One region of the Lysinibacillus sp. NPDC097231 genome, then DNA from elsewhere that is predicted to be linked to it. Evidence: riboswitches for the same ligand, from Rfam matches in the RefSeq annotation. Region 1 holds a riboswitch; the other holds the start of a gene.
What was found. A riboswitch is a leader RNA that binds a small molecule or an ion and turns the genes downstream of it on or off. The one in region 1 is predicted to bind FMN.
Positions count from the first base shown of each region.

Region 2: another riboswitch for FMN. It lies ahead of ACIQXF_RS18645 (ECF transporter S component); the one in region 1 lies ahead of ribE (riboflavin synthase).

Region 1 is NZ_JBIWDH010000012.1:51,417-60,271, forward strand. Features, by position in the region: gene ACIQXF_RS09505 (autotransporter outer membrane beta-barrel domain-containing protein) at 716-2,830, shown strand; FMN riboswitch at 3,098-3,223, shown strand; FMN riboswitch at 3,349-3,474, shown strand; gene ribE (riboflavin synthase) at 3,723-4,361, shown strand; gene ribB (3,4-dihydroxy-2-butanone-4-phosphate synthase) at 4,388-5,014, shown strand; gene ribH (6,7-dimethyl-8-ribityllumazine synthase) at 5,031-5,498, shown strand; gene ACIQXF_RS09525 (spore germination protein) at 5,865-7,307, shown strand; gene ACIQXF_RS09530 (C45 family autoproteolytic acyltransferase/hydrolase) at 7,447-8,481, shown strand.
Region 2 is NZ_JBIWDH010000036.1:42,996-51,850, forward strand. Features, by position in the region: gene ACIQXF_RS18620 (SpoIIE family protein phosphatase) at 1-282, shown strand, start outside; gene ACIQXF_RS18625 (ATP-binding protein) at 289-708, shown strand; gene ACIQXF_RS18630 (methyl-accepting chemotaxis protein) at 736-2,430, shown strand; gene ACIQXF_RS18635 (STAS domain-containing protein) at 2,479-2,865, shown strand; gene ACIQXF_RS18640 (sodium-dependent transporter) at 2,934-4,280, opposite strand; gene ACIQXF_RS18645 (ECF transporter S component) at 4,544-5,131, opposite strand; FMN riboswitch at 5,529-5,724, opposite strand; gene ACIQXF_RS18650 (RNA polymerase subunit sigma) at 6,072-7,364, opposite strand; gene sigX (RNA polymerase sigma factor SigX) at 7,361-7,894, opposite strand; gene ACIQXF_RS18660 (ATP-binding protein) at 7,980-8,855, opposite strand, start outside.

The sequences.
Region 1 (8,855 bases):
TGGTCTGCATTACAATCCACATTTTCAGATGAGCAACCGTATCCGCAATTCATCGAATTTATTTCTACACCTTTTTTACACCGCCTTTCTTCATTAGTCTATTCAATGAGAGATAGTGTTAAAGGGCTATCATCTACTTACAGGGTGTTAATACTTTAGAATTTCGATTCACATGAGGGTGTTCTAAACTTTTTTCAAGCTCGAAGTAGTAGAAAATTTGGTCTGCTATATGTAAGTTTGTTTAAATCGTTATAAGCTAAACAAGCAAAGATAAGTGAGTATGATTTTATGGACGAGATACCGATGCCAGAAGCTTACAAGATTTTGATATTCAGAGAATGCTGAAAGGTATTATAGAGTCGCAGAAAGGGGGGATTGATCACTTCACCAAAATTACATAAGAATCATATTTGTGCTGACATTTATAATGGCAAGCCTTGGAGAGCACAAGAGGAAAGGATTCATCGCCAAATCTAGCGTCACCACAATCCAAATCTAAAATATCCATTCCTGGTACATAACCAAAAAGTTTACTAGATTGTAAACGAACAGAGTGTACCGCAGGGCGGATTATACAAAGTAAATCGCTATAGACCCAGTGTTCCATCCCAACGACAAGAACCGTCACCTTGACCCAGTCACGTTTTTCCCCTCTAGCATATAATTTTAATAGGGTTATTTTAAAAACAGCGATATAAAGGGGAGATATATAGAAATGATTGTAGATGTTGATGTTTTCAACTTTACAGATATTACAGCAGCATTATTGACCGCGCAAGACGGAGATGTATTCAATTTTTTTATACACAACGATATCGATTTTAGTAGTGTTGTTTTGATACAAAAAAATATCACCATCAACCTGATCAATAGCAGTGGCAATATTAGTGTTACACTTGCGATTACAAATGGAGGAAGCTTTCGTCACTTTTCAACGTTAACAAACGGCAGTTTAACCGGAGTGTCAATGACCGTAGGTGTTGGTATTATCCTTGATGGCGGAGGGACGGGCGGAGGTATATTAATTTTCGGTTCCAGTTGTTCCCTAACGCTTGACGGCTGCACAATTACCAATTGCAGGAGCAGTGGCAACGGTGGCGGCGTACTGATTCAGGGCAATATCAGTAGAAGCAGTCTGATTATGAACGCCGCGCTCATAGAAAACTGTTTTGCCGGTAGTGGTGGTGGCGTATTTGGGGCTGACTGTGACATCGTGATGAACGGTGGGGAAATAACAGGCAACCGTGCGAACAGCAGCGGTGGCGGTATTACCACAATAGCAGGAGGGAACAGACTGGGTTCTACCCTTACCATTAACGGAGGAATAATCAGTGCTAATTCTACCGTTGTGACTTTCGGTGACGCAGGAGGTATAAACGCCTTTGACACCATTGTTACAATTCAAAACAGTGAAATAAGTAACAATACGGCAGACAATAATGGCGGCGGCATCTTTTCGATGCCTCAAGTTTTGGGTAGTGCTGCAAATGCGCTTGTTATCAGGAACAGCACAATAAGTGGCAACAGTATAAGAAATTTCGGCGGAGGTATTAGGGTGCAGGGCGTTCTAGGCGAATTTGTAATCACGAACAGCCTAATAATTGGAAATTCAGCAGTCAGTACTATAGCCGGTTCAAATCAAGGCGGTGGCATTTACTTCTCCAGTGGTTCAACTCTTACCCTGAGCGACGGCCAGGTGACCGGAAACACGGCGGGAGCAGGAGGCGGCGGGATTTTTGTAAATGATGGCTCTATCCTTGTCCTTACAGGGATCGCTGAGGTAAGTGGAAACGAGGCGGGTCTTGAAGGTGGCGGCATTGATGCATTTTCCGGCTCTTCCATTACCATTGAAGGAGACGCAAGAGTTATCAATAACCACGCAAACAGCAACGGGGATCCCCAAAATGCTTCCCGTGGCGGCGGAGGGATTGCGCTTTTTGCGTCGAGCCTTACGGTAAATGCGAATGCGACCTTCAGCGGCAACTCATCTTTAAGCTACGGCGGAGCAATTTGGACTTTTCCGACATTCACTCCCATCTCCACTGTTACCATTACGGGCGGGACGATTGAAAATAATACAGCAAATTTTGGCGGTGGCATCTCCATGGGCGCCGTTCCAGGCTTCACACCTACCTTAACGATAACCGGCGGCATAATTACGAATAACACCGCATTCACAGACGGTGGCGGCATCATTGCCATGGGTTCGCTCGTTTCGATTGCCGGTGCTGAAATAACAAATAATACCGCTGGTGGGGACGGTGGAGGTATATTTACGGATGAGCTCGCCAATGTAACAGTATTTGCCTCCGTTATATTCAGTGGAAACCTCGCGTCGAGATATACGTATTGGGCAATCACAAGCGGCGGTGACAGCGATATATATAAGACACATATATTTACGGAGCATTTCAGCACTTTCATCCCAGTTCAGACGCCACCACCGTTGGTATGGTCTTTTCTAAATGCTTATAACAATTACGATATCAACTATGTTAAGCCGGTGAAAATCGTAACAGTAAACTTTGTAGAGTTCAATAATCCTGCCCATGTGATACATTCAACTATTATTGACAGTTTTATTGGGGCCACGGTAACCATTCCGCCATTTGAAACGTTTACGGACATCAATGGTACGGTATGGACATTATTCCCACCAGACCAGCCTGCACAAACAATACAATTAATCGATCCTGAGGCAGATTACGTCGTTACATTCACTTACGCAACAACTACACCTCCACCTCCACCTACACCAATAATCACATTCACACGTAGGTCCCTTAACGCTTGCTGTAAGTCCAACATACGCTGTAATCCCAGCAATTGAACCTGTTAAAGAAGGAGCCGTCAAGATGTTTTCCGGTTTGGATTAAAAGAGCAGTTCATTCCTGATTATTCTTTGCATGGTGGTGTTCACCTTCATTCAGCAAATGTTTACTGTGCGAAAGCGAAGCGACAGCAACATGGTTTTATCTGTTGCTGCCGTTACGTTTGCACTACGCCAAGGCGAAACTGATTGATTAGAAAAATTTTTATAACGAATTATATGGATAATATAATAAAATAGTGTTATCGTAAGAAATAGCTAAATAAAAATATCCTTCAGGGTAGGGTGAAATTCCCAATCGGCGGTGATGAAGAGATTCAAAGTCCGTGAGCGAAAGCTGATTTGGTGCAAATCCAAAACCGACAGTTATAGTCTGGATGGGAGAAGGGTAAAAGAAAGAGCTTTTTAAATTTGTATGAATTTAAAAGGTCTATTTGACTATGATTTTTGTAAACTACTTCCCATCGTTTAAGTTGGGAAGTTTTTTGCTTTTATTTAGCAAATCAATTGAATAGCAAGATGTTCTTCGGGGTAGGGTGAAATTCCCAATCGGCGGTGATGAAGAAATTCAAAGTCCGTGAGCGAAAGCTGATTTGGTGTAAATCCAAAACCGACAGTGACAGTCTGGATGGGAGAAGAACAATGAGATGGTAACCTATGGAAAAATTTTTATCCATGAGGTTTATTTGTTGACGTCTTATTAATATGAACTCCCAAACCCCTTCCATCGAAGGGGTTTTTTGTTTGATGATAATTGGGAGGAGGTACAGACGGATAGAACTTTGAAAGTGACGGATAGAATCCTAAAACTGACGGATAGAATTAGAAAAGTGAAGGATATAGTCCCGAAATCGACGGTTAGAACCTTCAAAAATAGGAAGTAGGTGAAAAAATGTTTACAGGGATTGTTGAGGATATTGGTACTGTTAAAACCTTGCAAAACAATCGACAAAGTATGAAAATAACCGTCCTTTCATCAAAAATGGTGGAGGATGTAAATCACGGAGACAGCATTGCGGTCAATGGCGTTTGTTTAACAGTGACAAATTTTACTGAACGGGAGCTAACGATGGATGTGATGCCAGAAACTGTGAGAGCAACAAATTTACAGCAGCTCGCTGTTGGAGATCCAGTAAACTTAGAGCGCGCCATGCCTGCTAATGGACGTTTTGGCGGTCATTTTGTATCAGGACATGTAGATGGAGTTGGGAAAATATTGCGTAAACGGCCATTAGCAAACGCAGTCTATATTGATATTGAGCTGTCAGAAGAATTAACTAACTATTGTATTCCAAAAGGCTCCATTACGATTGATGGTACGAGCTTAACACTTTTTCAAGTCGAGAAAAAAAGTATCACAGTATCACTGATACCGCACACTTACAAGGAAACTATTTTAGGTATGAAGAAAATTGGCGCTCCTGTCAATATTGAAACAGATTTAGTTGGAAAATACATTCTACATCAACTTAAACGTAGTCAAGAAATACCGACTATTACAAGAGACTATTTAGCACAAAATGGATTTTAACATTTAATGATAGGGAGGAGCCAAAATTGCTATATTCGATTGAGGAAGCGATAGAGGATTTAAAACAGGGCAAGATGATTGTCGTGGTAGACGATGAGGACCGAGAAAATGAAGGAGACTTACTAGCGCTCGCGGAGTTTATGACACCTGAAACGATTAACTTTATGGCGACCTATGGCAGAGGTCTTATATGTACACCGATTTCGCAGCAACTCGCGCAAAAATTGGCATTACATCCTATGGTTAGTAACAATACTGATAATCATCAAACGGCATTTACCGTAAGCATCGATCATGTGGATACGACGACAGGAATAAGTGCCTTTGAACGCGCAATGACAATAAAAAAAATGATTGAACCTCAAGCAAAGGCGAAGGATTTTCGTAGACCAGGCCATGTATTCCCCCTAATAGCAAAGGAAAATGGTGTGTTAGAGCGAAGAGGACATACCGAAGCAACAATTGATTTAGCTAAGCTGTGTCACAGTATTCCTGCAGGTATTATTTGCGAAATTATGGGTGACAATGGCGAAATGCTACGCTTCAATGATCTTGTTAAATATGCAGCACAGCATCAGTTAAAAATGATTTCCATTGAAGAATTGGCAATCTATCGAAAACAAATAATGGCAGATAATAAAATAACAATTTGAAAGAGGAGAATAAAAAATGGGTAAAACATTTGAAGCACAATTAATTGGTACTAATTTAAAAATAGCCGTAGTAGTAGGTAGATTTAATGAATTTATTACAAATAAATTATTAGACGGTGCGCTAGATGGTCTAAAGCGTCATGGTGTAGATGAGGACTCTATTGATGTGGCATGGGTTCCTGGTGCATTTGAAGTTCCGTATATCGCGAAACAGCTAGCGGAAACAAAAAACTATGACGCTATTATCGGATTAGGTACAGTAATTCGTGGTTCTACAACACATTATGACTATGTATGTAATGAATCTGCAAAAGGTATTGCAAATGTGTCATTATCTACAAATGTGCCTGTTATTTTTGGCATTGTTACGACAGAAAATATTGAACAAGCTATTGAGCGTGCTGGCACGAAATCAGGCAATAAAGGCTATGATGCAGCAATGTCTGCTATTGAAATGGCAAACTTAAAGAAAATAATCGGTTAATATTGGGCATTGATGGCGTGGAATTTTAACTTTAAGGCAATTTAAACATTCATTATGCATCCTTGAATATTTTTCAAATCCATGGGAAAAATATGCGTAAGTGTATTTATTTATCCCGCATTAACGAGCGATAAGACGCCTACCTCAAAATTCAGCGGCAATGTTTTCTGCGCGAAAGCGAAGCGGCAGCAGCAATGTTTTCTGCGCGAAAGCGAAGCGGCAGCGGCAATGTTTTCTGCGCGAAAGCGAAGCGGCAGCGGCAATGTTTTCTGCGCGAAAGCGAAGCGGCAGCGGCAATTATACTAAGGTAATTAAACATAAATGTACTAATTTGGAGCTAGCTCAGTAGGAGATGAGGAATATTCAATGGAACAAGAGCTTAATTTGAAAACTTTGATGTCGCTATTTCAACGTTCTGCTGATGTAGTATTCCAAGCGTATAACTTTCAACAACATAAAGTGTATTTGATAAAATGTGAAGCGATGATTAATGAGGAAATATTGCAGAAGGTTATCGTTGATCGAGTCCAATCATTACTTTTCGAAACATCGGATGAACTGTTAGAGGACCAAATAAAAAATAATTTACACATTCCCTATCTTCAGAAAGTGTCAAATAAAGATGAGGCCATCACAAGAGTCTATAAAGGACATGTTTTACTGTATTTTGAAGATATTCATTTATTGTATTCAAGTTATATTCCTAAAAAACCAAATCGAGAGCCAACAGAAACGGCCTTGGAATTAGTTGTTAAAGGGCCGAGGGATGACTTTATTGAGGATGTTTTTATTAACATTGCTTTAATACGAAAGCGATTACCTACCAATTCATTAAGTGTTGAGACATATGAAATTGGGAGACGTTCCAAAACAACCGTAGCTGTGCTTTATATAGAGGATGTCGTAAATCAAAATATGCTGGAACAAATAAAAGTAAAGCTACAGCAAGTTGATACGGATATTGTGTTTAGTGCGGATTTTTTGATAGAGGAATTTGGGCAACCTGAACGATTACTCCCCAAACATGATTATACTGGACGTCCGGATTTTGCTGAACAAGCTTTAAGTAGAGGACGAATTCTCATTATGGTTGATGGTGTACCATACGTCATTATTACTCCAGCAAATGTCATGTTACTATTTAAATCAGGGGAGGATAATGAATTTCCGATTATTGTAACTTCTATGGAGCGTTTACTACGAATAGTAGCTATCCTTATAAGTGTACTTTTACCAGGTTTTTGGCTTGCACTTACAAACTATCATCAGGAGCAATTGCCTTCCATTCTTTTGGCGACAGTTGTTGAATCAAGAATGGGGCTTCCATTTCCTGCTATAATAGAAATATTAATGATGCTATTTATGTTCGAGTTATTTAGAGAAGCCAATATACATCTACCCAATGTAATCAGCGGTTCAATGAGTGTCGTCGGGGGGTTAATTATTGGGGATGCTGCCATTAAAGCAGGTGTTACAAGCCCTTCTATGATAGTAGTTATTGCTATTTCAAGTATTGCCGCATTTACGCTCGTCAATCAATCCTTTGTAACTGCAGTGAGCATCATGAGGGTAATTATCATTATAGCATCTGCTTTTTTTGGCTTGTTTGGATTCTTTATCTCGATGTTTTTCATACTTCTATATACCGCAAATTTGCGAGTGTTAGGTGTTCCATATTTAAACATGGGTGCAGATTTAAATTGGCACGACATTAAAAATTCTTTAGTACGTTTACCTCCATCAGGGTATAAAAAGCGACCGGAATTTTTAAATGTACAGGATAAGACGAAGACATCTAGTAAGAATTAAATACTTAATTATAAACAGATCAGGTATTATATGCCTGGTCTTTTTTAGATGTCTTTTTCACTTGACCTTCTATCTACTTGAAGCTTTACGATTAAGTTAGCATACGTTGAATGAATATCAAGAAAAGGAGAGAGCAACAATGCAATTATTTGAAGAGTTAATCGTAAATGTTATAGATGTAAGAGGGAGCTATTATGAAATTGGATTACAACAAAGTCAGGAGCTACTGTCTATTGATCAAACTCAAGAAAAATTATTACTGGAGTTAACAAATAAATCGAATGTCCAAATGGCAAAGCAACTACTACAATTCCATTCCCCGAATCTTCTACAAGAAATGGAAGGTTTGGCTATTGGATTAGCTAAACCGTTGGATACTGTCATTAAAATGTATAGTGGCTATACTATTACTTTTCCTGACATGGGCTGTACAACTTTTGTGCAAAATGGCAATTACGTAAGAAACTATGATTTTAGTCCAGCCCTTTATGACGCCAGACTTGTATTTTCCAATCCGATTAATGGCTATGCAAGTATCGGATTCAGCCAACAAATTATCGGTAGACTTGATGGGATGAATGAATGTGGGTTAGTTGTAGGTTTGCATTTTGTCAATAATGAGTGCAATGATGAAGGTTTTATTGCTTCAACGATTGTCCGAATATTATTAGAGCAATGCAAAAATATAGAAGAAGCTCTTGAATTAATTTCAGAACTTCCACACGGTTACTGCTATAATTATTCTATGACAGATCAAAGCGGCAAAGCATTAGTTGTGGAAGCTTCCCCTCAGAAGCAAGTGACAAAATACGAAAATCCATTAATGTGTACAAATCATTTTGAAACACCTGCAATGAAAGAGAAAAATAAAAAAATAATTGAAGGTTCCCTTAAACGAAAGCAATATGTAAAAAGTTTGATAGAAAAAAATTTAAATACAATGGCTGCTTACCAACATTTTAACAATGGAAATTCTCCGTTATTTTTTAAACATTATAAAGAATACTTCGGCACATTACATACTGTTGTTTATTCTCCGATGCTACTAGAGGTCGTCGTTGGAATTGGAGAGGACTCAGAGCCAATAACATTTTCTTTGAAGGATTATTTAAACGAAGCCCTAACACTGCCTAAAACATTAAAAGGTAGGATTAATCCAGTCAACGAAGTTTAAATGGAATTAATTTTGATTTGGCGTAATGTGCGAAAGGGAAGTGCTAACGAAGCAACAGCAACAAATGTTTTCTGTGCGGAAGCGTAGTGCTAACGAAGCGGCAGCAACAAATGTTTTCTGTGCGAAAGCGTAGTGCTAACGAAGCGGCAGCAACATGGTGATGGTCGCCCCTGCGTTTTCACAGGATCTTAATATATAATAAGGAGGGAGGCATGATACATGCTACCCTCTTTTATGTTTACTTTCAGTGAAGGATTTTAAACTATTAGTTATGATTAATGCTTTGCTTATACAAAAAATAAAAATTGCTTTTATGATTTGGTTAAAGTAGGATAAACAAAGCACTGTTCTCTTAAGAACAAAAACTTAAACAA
Region 2 (8,855 bases), on a different contig from region 1:
TTTCTTCCTTCGAATACGTCGATCCTCGGACTATTCCCTACTATTCAAATAAATAAAAAAACAATACCTTTATCTGGTTGGCATCGTATTATCCTTTATACGGATGGATTATTGACATTAAACAAGCAAAACGTAATTGATATGGACTTTTTTTATTCTTATGCTTCGCAAGATAATAGTTACGCCCTTCAAAAATTTTCGCAAAAGTACGATTTATTTGATAGTGATTACAGTGATGATATAACAGTAGTTTCAATAACAATTACATTACAGGGTAGGTGATTGGTGATGGAATTCACACTCAATGTAAATCCTGATACACAAGCTATAGCCTTTATAGATCAAATTATGGAAAATTATACAAGTTTATATAATCTACCTTATAAACGAGAATTACGCTTTGTCGTACATGAATTAGTCATAAATGCTGTTGAGGCTATGGAAAAAATTAATACATGCTCTAAAAAGGAAATTCAAGTACACGTAACCCAATCTAACGAAGAAATAAAAGTAACAGTCACTGATGAAGCGAAAGGAATTGCAGAAAATGATTGGGATAAAGTTCTGCAATTTGATTTAAACGAACCCGATTATGCGGATCGCGGACGCGGCTTATTGTTTGTTCAAAATATGGTCGATCATATTTGGTTTGAAAAAATTTCTGAAACAAAATTTTTAGTTGGTATTTCAAAAAAGATTCATGTATAAAGTACACATAAAATTGGAGGATTTTTTATGAAGCTGTCTATCCGAAGAAAAATAAATTTGCTGATATTTGTTTGTATTTTATTACTTACTTCCCTTTTGGCAGGAATAAATTTTTATGTTTCCAAGAACAATCTTTTAGAAAGTGCTAATACAAAACTTTTATCAGATATTCAGGTAAGCTACGAATATTTAAATGCTAAGTTCCCCGGAGAATGGTCCATTAAGAACAACCAACTATATAAAGGCGATATCAAAATGGCAGACAATTTTGAGGTAGCTGATAAAGTTGGAGAGCTCACAAATGGCAACGCTGTATCAATCTTTCAAAACGATACTCGTATTAGTACAAATATAGTCGATAATGGCCAACGTGCATTAAATACAAAGGTTTCTGATGAAGTTGCAACTGTTGTATTAGGAGAAAAAAAGCGTTTTATCGGTTCCGCAAATGTCTTAGGAAGTATGCACCAAGCAGCCTATGATCCTATTTTAAATAGTCAAGGAGATGTTATCGGGGTATGGGCGACTGCTGTTCCAACTGCTCCCTATATCAGCATTGCTACAAAATCCGCCCTCGAAAATGTAGCGATTTCCTTAGTAATTGCCACTTTAATGATTGGAGGAATTAGCTGGTTTTTACAAAGACAAATTGTCAACCCTATTAATATTTTAAGTACGAATGCCAAAGATCTAGCAGATCTAAATTTAAATGTAAAATTATTAAACCCTAAAGGCAAAGATGAGATTGCGGATCTAGCAAGCGCCTTTAGTAATATGAAAAACCGCTTGACGGATACGATGACAATTGTTGCTGGTAGCGCCAATCAAATAGCTAACTCCTCACACTCTTTAGCAGAATCATCACATCAAACAAGTGAGGCTTCTAACCAAATTGCACTTACGATGAATGAAATTGCAGTTGGCACTACGACTCAATCTGATCAGGCCGAACGAATAGTAACAATGATGCAAAAAACGATTGAAGAAGTATCCAGCAGCTTACAAAAGGCCGAGAGTACCTTAAATAATGCTATAGAATCAACCCATATTGCCCGTAAAGGTGAAGAAGCTATTAACGAAGCTATTAAGCATTTAAGTGATGTTACGAAAACAGTGTCTTATGCAACTGATTCTATCCAAAAGTTAGGTAAACGCTCCGAAGAAATCGGTGGCATTATTACCGTTATCACAGGCATTGCGGAGCAAACAAATCTACTTGCACTTAATGCAGCTATAGAAGCAGCGCGAGCAGGTGAGCAAGGAAAAGGCTTTGCTGTCGTTGCCTCAGAGGTTCGCCAACTAGCGGAACAATCAAGTTTAGCATCAGGACAAATCACTGGCCTCATAAATGATATTCAAGCTGAAACGTCCGTGACAGTGCGGACGATGGAAAGTAATCTGTTGGCAGTAGAAGAGCAAGTAACCATTATTAATAAAGGAGGAACTGCTTTAAAAGAAATCGTGGAGAAAGTTGTCGAAACGGAAAAAGGTGTTGAGCAAATGAAGGCTGCATTTACGCATGTAAACGATAACTCCTTAAATGTGCAACAGGCTGTCCAAGATATTTCACGTATCATCGAAGACTCTGCAGCAGCAACAGAGGAAATTGCTGCAACATCCGAAGAACAATATGCAACTGTTGCAGAAATCACACAAAGCTCAGATGAGTTAGCATCAATTGCTGATAAATTACAAAATGAAGTCAATAAATTCAAGTTTTAATGTTTTACGAATTCCCAAACACGAAAAAGAAAATGGAGGCGCTATAGTATGAATCAGAAGAAAATTGCGATGGATATTGACACAAGGGCTGATTATATTTTGATTGCGTTTACTGGTGATTTAGAATATGGGATGATTGAAGAAATAAAAAAAGAGCTCCAAACGCTCAATTTGGATACAAAGCTTGGATATATTATCGATATGCAAAAGGTAACAAATATTGATAGTACCGGCTTTGGCATGATTGTCAATTTCGCTAAAAAGGTATCTGTAAAAGAAAAGAAAATCGCCATTATTGTCGTCGATGATTTCATTCGCAACTTGTTTGCTATTTCGCAGGTCGATAAAGTATTCCCTATTACGAAAAGCGAGGAGCAAGCAAGAAAGATTATTAAAGAAGGTTGGCTGGGCGAACTATCACTTAGCGAGTATTAACTCTATTGTTGCCCCATCATTATAAAAAAGTAGGGTGTATTCCTGTTAGATGGAATACACCCTATTCTTTAATATTGTATAAGCATATTGAATAAAACAACAATAATGACAATAGGCACTACTATTAACATTAATAAACGATACGTTGAGTAATAACCCTGCCCCATATGACTCCCCATTAGTAATTCTTTCTTCACAAATTCTTTATCAACTACATGCGCAATAAAGATAGCAATCAGTAAGTTACCTAATGGGAGCATTAAATTTGAAACTAAAAAATCAGTTGCATCAAAAATTGTTTTCCCAAAGATCGATACATCCACTAAGGTGCTTGATGAAAGTGCCGCTGGAACTGCAGCAATAAAGACTACTACACCTAGTAACAGTGTCAATGCTGAGCGTGACATTCGCCCTTTTTCTATAAATGCAGCAACGATAATTTCGTATAAACTGAAGGAAGATGTTAACGTTGCGAATAAAAATAATAATAAAAACATCGCCAAGAACACTTCGCCAAACGGCATTTGACTAAATGCGGTTGGCAGCACCATAAATAATAAGCCCGGTCCAGATGCCGGCTCTAAATCAAAAGCAAATACTACAGGGAAAATCGCTAATCCTGCTAATAACGATACAAGCACAGTTAAAAGAACAACTGAGCCCGCTGAGTTTGGTAAGCTCACATCCTTCTTTAAATAGGAGCTGTACGTCACAAGACAAGAAAATCCTACTGCCAGGCCAAAGAAGGATTGTCCTAACGCTTCTAATAGAGCCTTTCCAGTAATATTAGAAAAGTCTGGCCATAAGAAGAATTTGACACCTTCCATCGCCCCATCTAATGTTACCGCCCGCACAACAAGCACAATAAACATGATAAATAACAATGGCATCATAAACTTGTTGGCCTTTTCGATACCATTTTGCACACCAAGGGATATCACTAGTACGTTTGCTAGCGTAAACAACCCTAAGCCTAGCAATGTAATCCAAGGCGTACCTATAATCTTTCCAAAAAGTTCACTAGGATCGTTGGCAGGATCAATAACAGCCCCAGTCACACCAAGGCCACTATAAATAAAAATCCAACCTCCAACAACGCTATAAAAAGTTAATAATAAAAAACAGCCTAGCACCCCTATACGACCAATCCATGCCCAGCCTGTTTTCGTTGGTGCTATTTTTTTATATGCAGTGACAGCCTCAGACTGTGTACCACGACCTAAAACATATTCTGATAATAGCATCGGTAAACCAATCAGCAATGTAAATAGAACAAAAATAAGAAAAAATGCTCCCCCGCCGCTTTGTCCAGTAACATATGGAAGTTTCCAAATTGCCCCTAATCCGATTGCTGCACCTGCTGATGCTAAAATAAAGCCTAATTTACTAGACCACTGTCCCTTTTTTTCACTCATCTCTACAAAACTCCTCATTTCTAAACTCTACCTTATTCTACACGAAAATACTACGCTCGACTATATCAAATTCCATTACCTAATTACCTAAATTACCTAAATTCCAGCCCATTTGGATGATCTATCCGTCACATTTGCAATTCTATCCGCCAATTTATACGTTCTACCCGTCACTTTTACATTTCTATCCATCATTTCGATTGCTCTATCCGTCTCATACAAAAAAACCTCGAGCATTTAATCACTCGAGGTTTCTTCCTATATTATTTAGTTACATACACTGAACGCTGTTTTACAATCCATTTGCGCATAGTTGTGAATAGTAATGCCATAACGGCAGTTAATAAAACACCTTTCACAATATTAAATGGTAAAATCCCAGCTACAATCATTTTATATAGTGAATCACCTACAACAGGTTCCATACCTAAAAAGTAAGTGTACATCGGTAAAAATACTGCATAGTTTAGAAAACTCATACCCACTGCCATAACGACTGTTCCAGCTGCTAAACCTCCAACAAGACCCGCCATTGTCTTAAAGCGATTAAAAATAAACGTTACTGGTAAAATAAACAAAATACCTGTAGTAAAGTTCGCGATATGTCCTACCGGCACTCCCGTTGGTGTACCCGAGAAGATCCAATCTAAAATATTTTTAAATAATTCTACTAAAATACCGGCTACTGGCCCCATTGTGATAGCCGCTAGTAATGCTGGCATATCACTAAAATCCACTTCCAAAAACGCCGGGAATGGTGGAATTGGGAAGTTAAAAAGCATTAATAAAAACGAAATACTACTCAGCATGCCAATCGTAATAAACGATTGAAGTTTAACATTTTTCTTCATCGAAAACTCTCTCCTCTTTGCTGATTCAATCTCGCAAGAAGAAAGGTTACGATCCATTGTTATTTATCAATTTCGCCTTGGCGTAATTGCGTCCGGATTTTGAATTGTGCGGGCACAATTCATTCCTTTGAAAATCCGTGACATCCGCCGGAGGCTTTATCTTCATTCAGTAGATGTTTCGACCACTGAAAAGGAAACAAAACCGCATTCATCTCCCCACCTGTAGAGGTGAGAGTCTTCTACTGAATGAAGATAAAAAACCCTTATGCAAAAGAGCATAAGGGAGAAAAGGCATGATTAAAAAACGCCATTGATTAGCCATTTTGAGCAAGCTGTGAAAGTCACATCAAATAACACTCGTAATAGCTAAAATCATAACAACGAATGACGATCGTACCTCCATCTTCTCCCATCCAGACTATAACTGTCGGCCTTGGAATTGCACCAAGTCAGCCATGCAAAAAACTTTGCACAGGTCGCGGGCTGAAGAGTCTTTTGTAAACCATTCGAGCCAATGTCTCTGATAGAAAACATTAGCGATTTACAACCCTATTACCGCCGGTCGGGATTTTCACCCTGCCCCGAAGATGAATCAATATTATTTTATACTACAGCTTTACTATAATGAATTATTAAGGAAAAGTAAATAGTTCTGTTTAAAAAATCCGATTAGATTCATATGTTTTGTGGATGCCCTGTTGTTTATAGAGTCGACAATTGCAACATAGAGAGAAACTTAATCAGTGTTTTTTTCATCCTCACTAATTATTAGTCTTCACTAATCGGGCTTTTACGGCCTCTTTTGCTTTCGCTGACCGTTGAGGTGGGAGTCTTTATCTGACGTTTCGCTTCTGGTACAGATAAACTGACAGGAGCATTCTCGACTACGCAAGAATGCTCCTGAAATTGATTTTCCAGCCTATTCTTCAAGTGTTGAAGTTTATGGCATATATTGTTTATTGGCTCCCACTGGCTTTGGTAAGAATTTTGTTAAATCAAATCCTTCCCAGCTTTCCTGTACAACATTGTCTAGACGTAATTGTTTATCAAAGCTTGCAGCAGTGAGCATCATTGCCTCAATTAACTGTGTCGCACGAACTGGATCCATTGCTGTTAAATCAAGAGGCTCTTCAAATGTAACGATAACACCTTCCGCTACCTCACTTACAGTATATGTCATATTTTCAGGCACGACTGATTTATATATATCATCATTTATATTACTCATATCTGTAATAGCTTCTGTAACAGTGGGAAAAGCTCGACGAAAATCAGGGGATAAATACTCTGCTCCATCTTCGTTCTGGTATAAATAATAATTAAAGTGATTTGAGCTTGTTAACGCCATGGACTTACTAGGTTCTCCTTCCTGAGAAAATTCATAAGCTGTACCATCTGGATTTTCAAACTCAATATCGTTATACTCGGAATCTGAGAATGTATCCTGTAATGTTCCCAAGTACTCATTAACTGCCGCAGAAGCAATATCATAATCATTATTCTCTGGCAATACATGAATAATTTTATCGCCCTTTTCTTTCAATTCCCCTTCATATGGATGATAGGAAGTAAAACCCTTCGCTTCCTCTTCAATTTGTGGAGCATACTTTTCATACATTTTTAAAGTTGTAGGCTTATCTTCTCCAAAATCAGTAGCAACTCGTTCATTTGGAATGATATATGTCATCGGTACACTTTCCGCATCACGGCTTGCTAAACCGATATGGAATACAACTGCATCTGTCAAATCTTCCTCATATACAGATGATCGCAGTGACATAATGCGTTCATGTTCTGCTACAATGTTAGAATCCATTAAAGCGTCATGTTTTTCAACACTTTTTGCAGCTCGTTCATCCTGCATTGTAGAGTAATTAGCAGTTTCAGGAGCACTAGCTTGATCCACGTTTATATCTTTATTTTTCAAAGACATGGAGCCTACAATTACTGTTAGGGCGAAAACAGCTGCAACACCCATAAAGATTGGCCATCTACGTACTTTACGTTTTGTTGTCACTGCTGTCTCAGTACTTTCCTGGTGTTGCTGTTCTTGCAATGTTTTTTCTTCATCTATTGGTAGTTTTATAGCTTCTTGAAGATGGATATTATCCTGCAATCGAGCATCTGCCAATAATCGATTTAATACTTCTTCTTTGGAACGGCGGTCAGAGAGCTTAGGGGCATTGTTCAGTACATGTTCAAGATGGTCGTCATCAAATTGGTTATGTGTCATTGCCGTTTCGCCTCCTGTTCTCTAGCCTGTTGTAGCTGTTGCCTTAAAAATTTAATAGCACGATGCTGTGTGGTTTTTACCTTTGCTTCTGTCCAATCTAGTATTTGCGCTGTTTCTGCAATTGATAAATCTTGAAAGTAACGCATAATAATGACCATTTTTTGGTCACCTGTACAGTTTTCAAGTGCTGACTCTACCTGCATAAATTCATCACTGGCCTGTAGCATTTCTTCCGGTGATGGTGTGGTTGAATGTAGCTGTTCCGTTTCCCAGTCAAAAAAATCAAGTGAATGCTTTTGGCGTACAGCCTGCTTTCTAAAATGATCGATCGCGACATTTTTAGCAATAGCAAAAAGCCATGTCTTTTCACTACTTTTTCCCGCAAACTGCTCATATGAGCGCAATACACGAACATAAACCTCGTGGGCTAAATCCTCAGCAAGTGTACGGTTTTTTACTAAATAAATAAGAAACTGGAACACATCTTTATGGTATGCATCGTATAGTCGATGGAACACGGAGTCATTCAAAGCACTCCACCCCCGTTCTATAAATTTGTCGTCTAATGTTCACAGAAGTTTCATCCAATTAATACCACTAAATGTAGAGATGATATTAATCAAATGGTAAATAAAACGTGAAGGTAGTACCCTCTTTCATCACACTATCTACCATAATATTGCCTGAATGTGCTTTGACAATATTTCTAGCAATAGCTAACCCTAGGCCAGTTCCTCCTTTAGAACGCGTACGTGCCTTATCTGCTTTGTAGAAACGTTCAAAGACATACGGCAGATCTTCTTGAGGAATCCCATGCCCGGTATCTTGAACAGATATCTTGGCAAAGGTTGGCTCCTGTTCAACCTTTACTGTTACTGATCCTTCATCTGTATGACGAAGGGCATTATCAACTAAATTCGTTAACACTTGTTCAATCCGATCCTCATCAATGCTAATCATGGCCTCATCATTAAATTCACTATCAAATACCAGATTGACATGCTTCTCTTTTGCAACCTGCGCAAATTTTTGTGTAATCCGTTCAAAGGTTGAATTAATCGGTAACTCATCTTTGTATAGTGTCATATGACCTGATTCCATTCGTGCAAGATCTAATAAATCTGTTACGAGACGTCCCATACGCTTCGACTCATCATAAATAATTTTGGTAATCTCATTACGTTCTTCTTGATCCTGAATAAAATCATCATCCATTAAAGCCTCTGAATAGCCCTGAAGCATTGATATCGGCGTACGAAGCTCATGGGACACATTGGCAATAAAATCTGAACGGAGTTTTTCTAAGCGATGTTGTTCCGTCATATCACGAATAACTGCAACGGCTCCACGTATCGATTCCTCACTATAAAGGGGACTAATTGTAAACGTATAGTAGCTTCCGTCCATCTCAATTTCCTCTTCAAGCTTATCCTCAAACATCAATACATGATCGAGCATATGATAAAGCTCTGGTGGAATCGGTTTTGCACT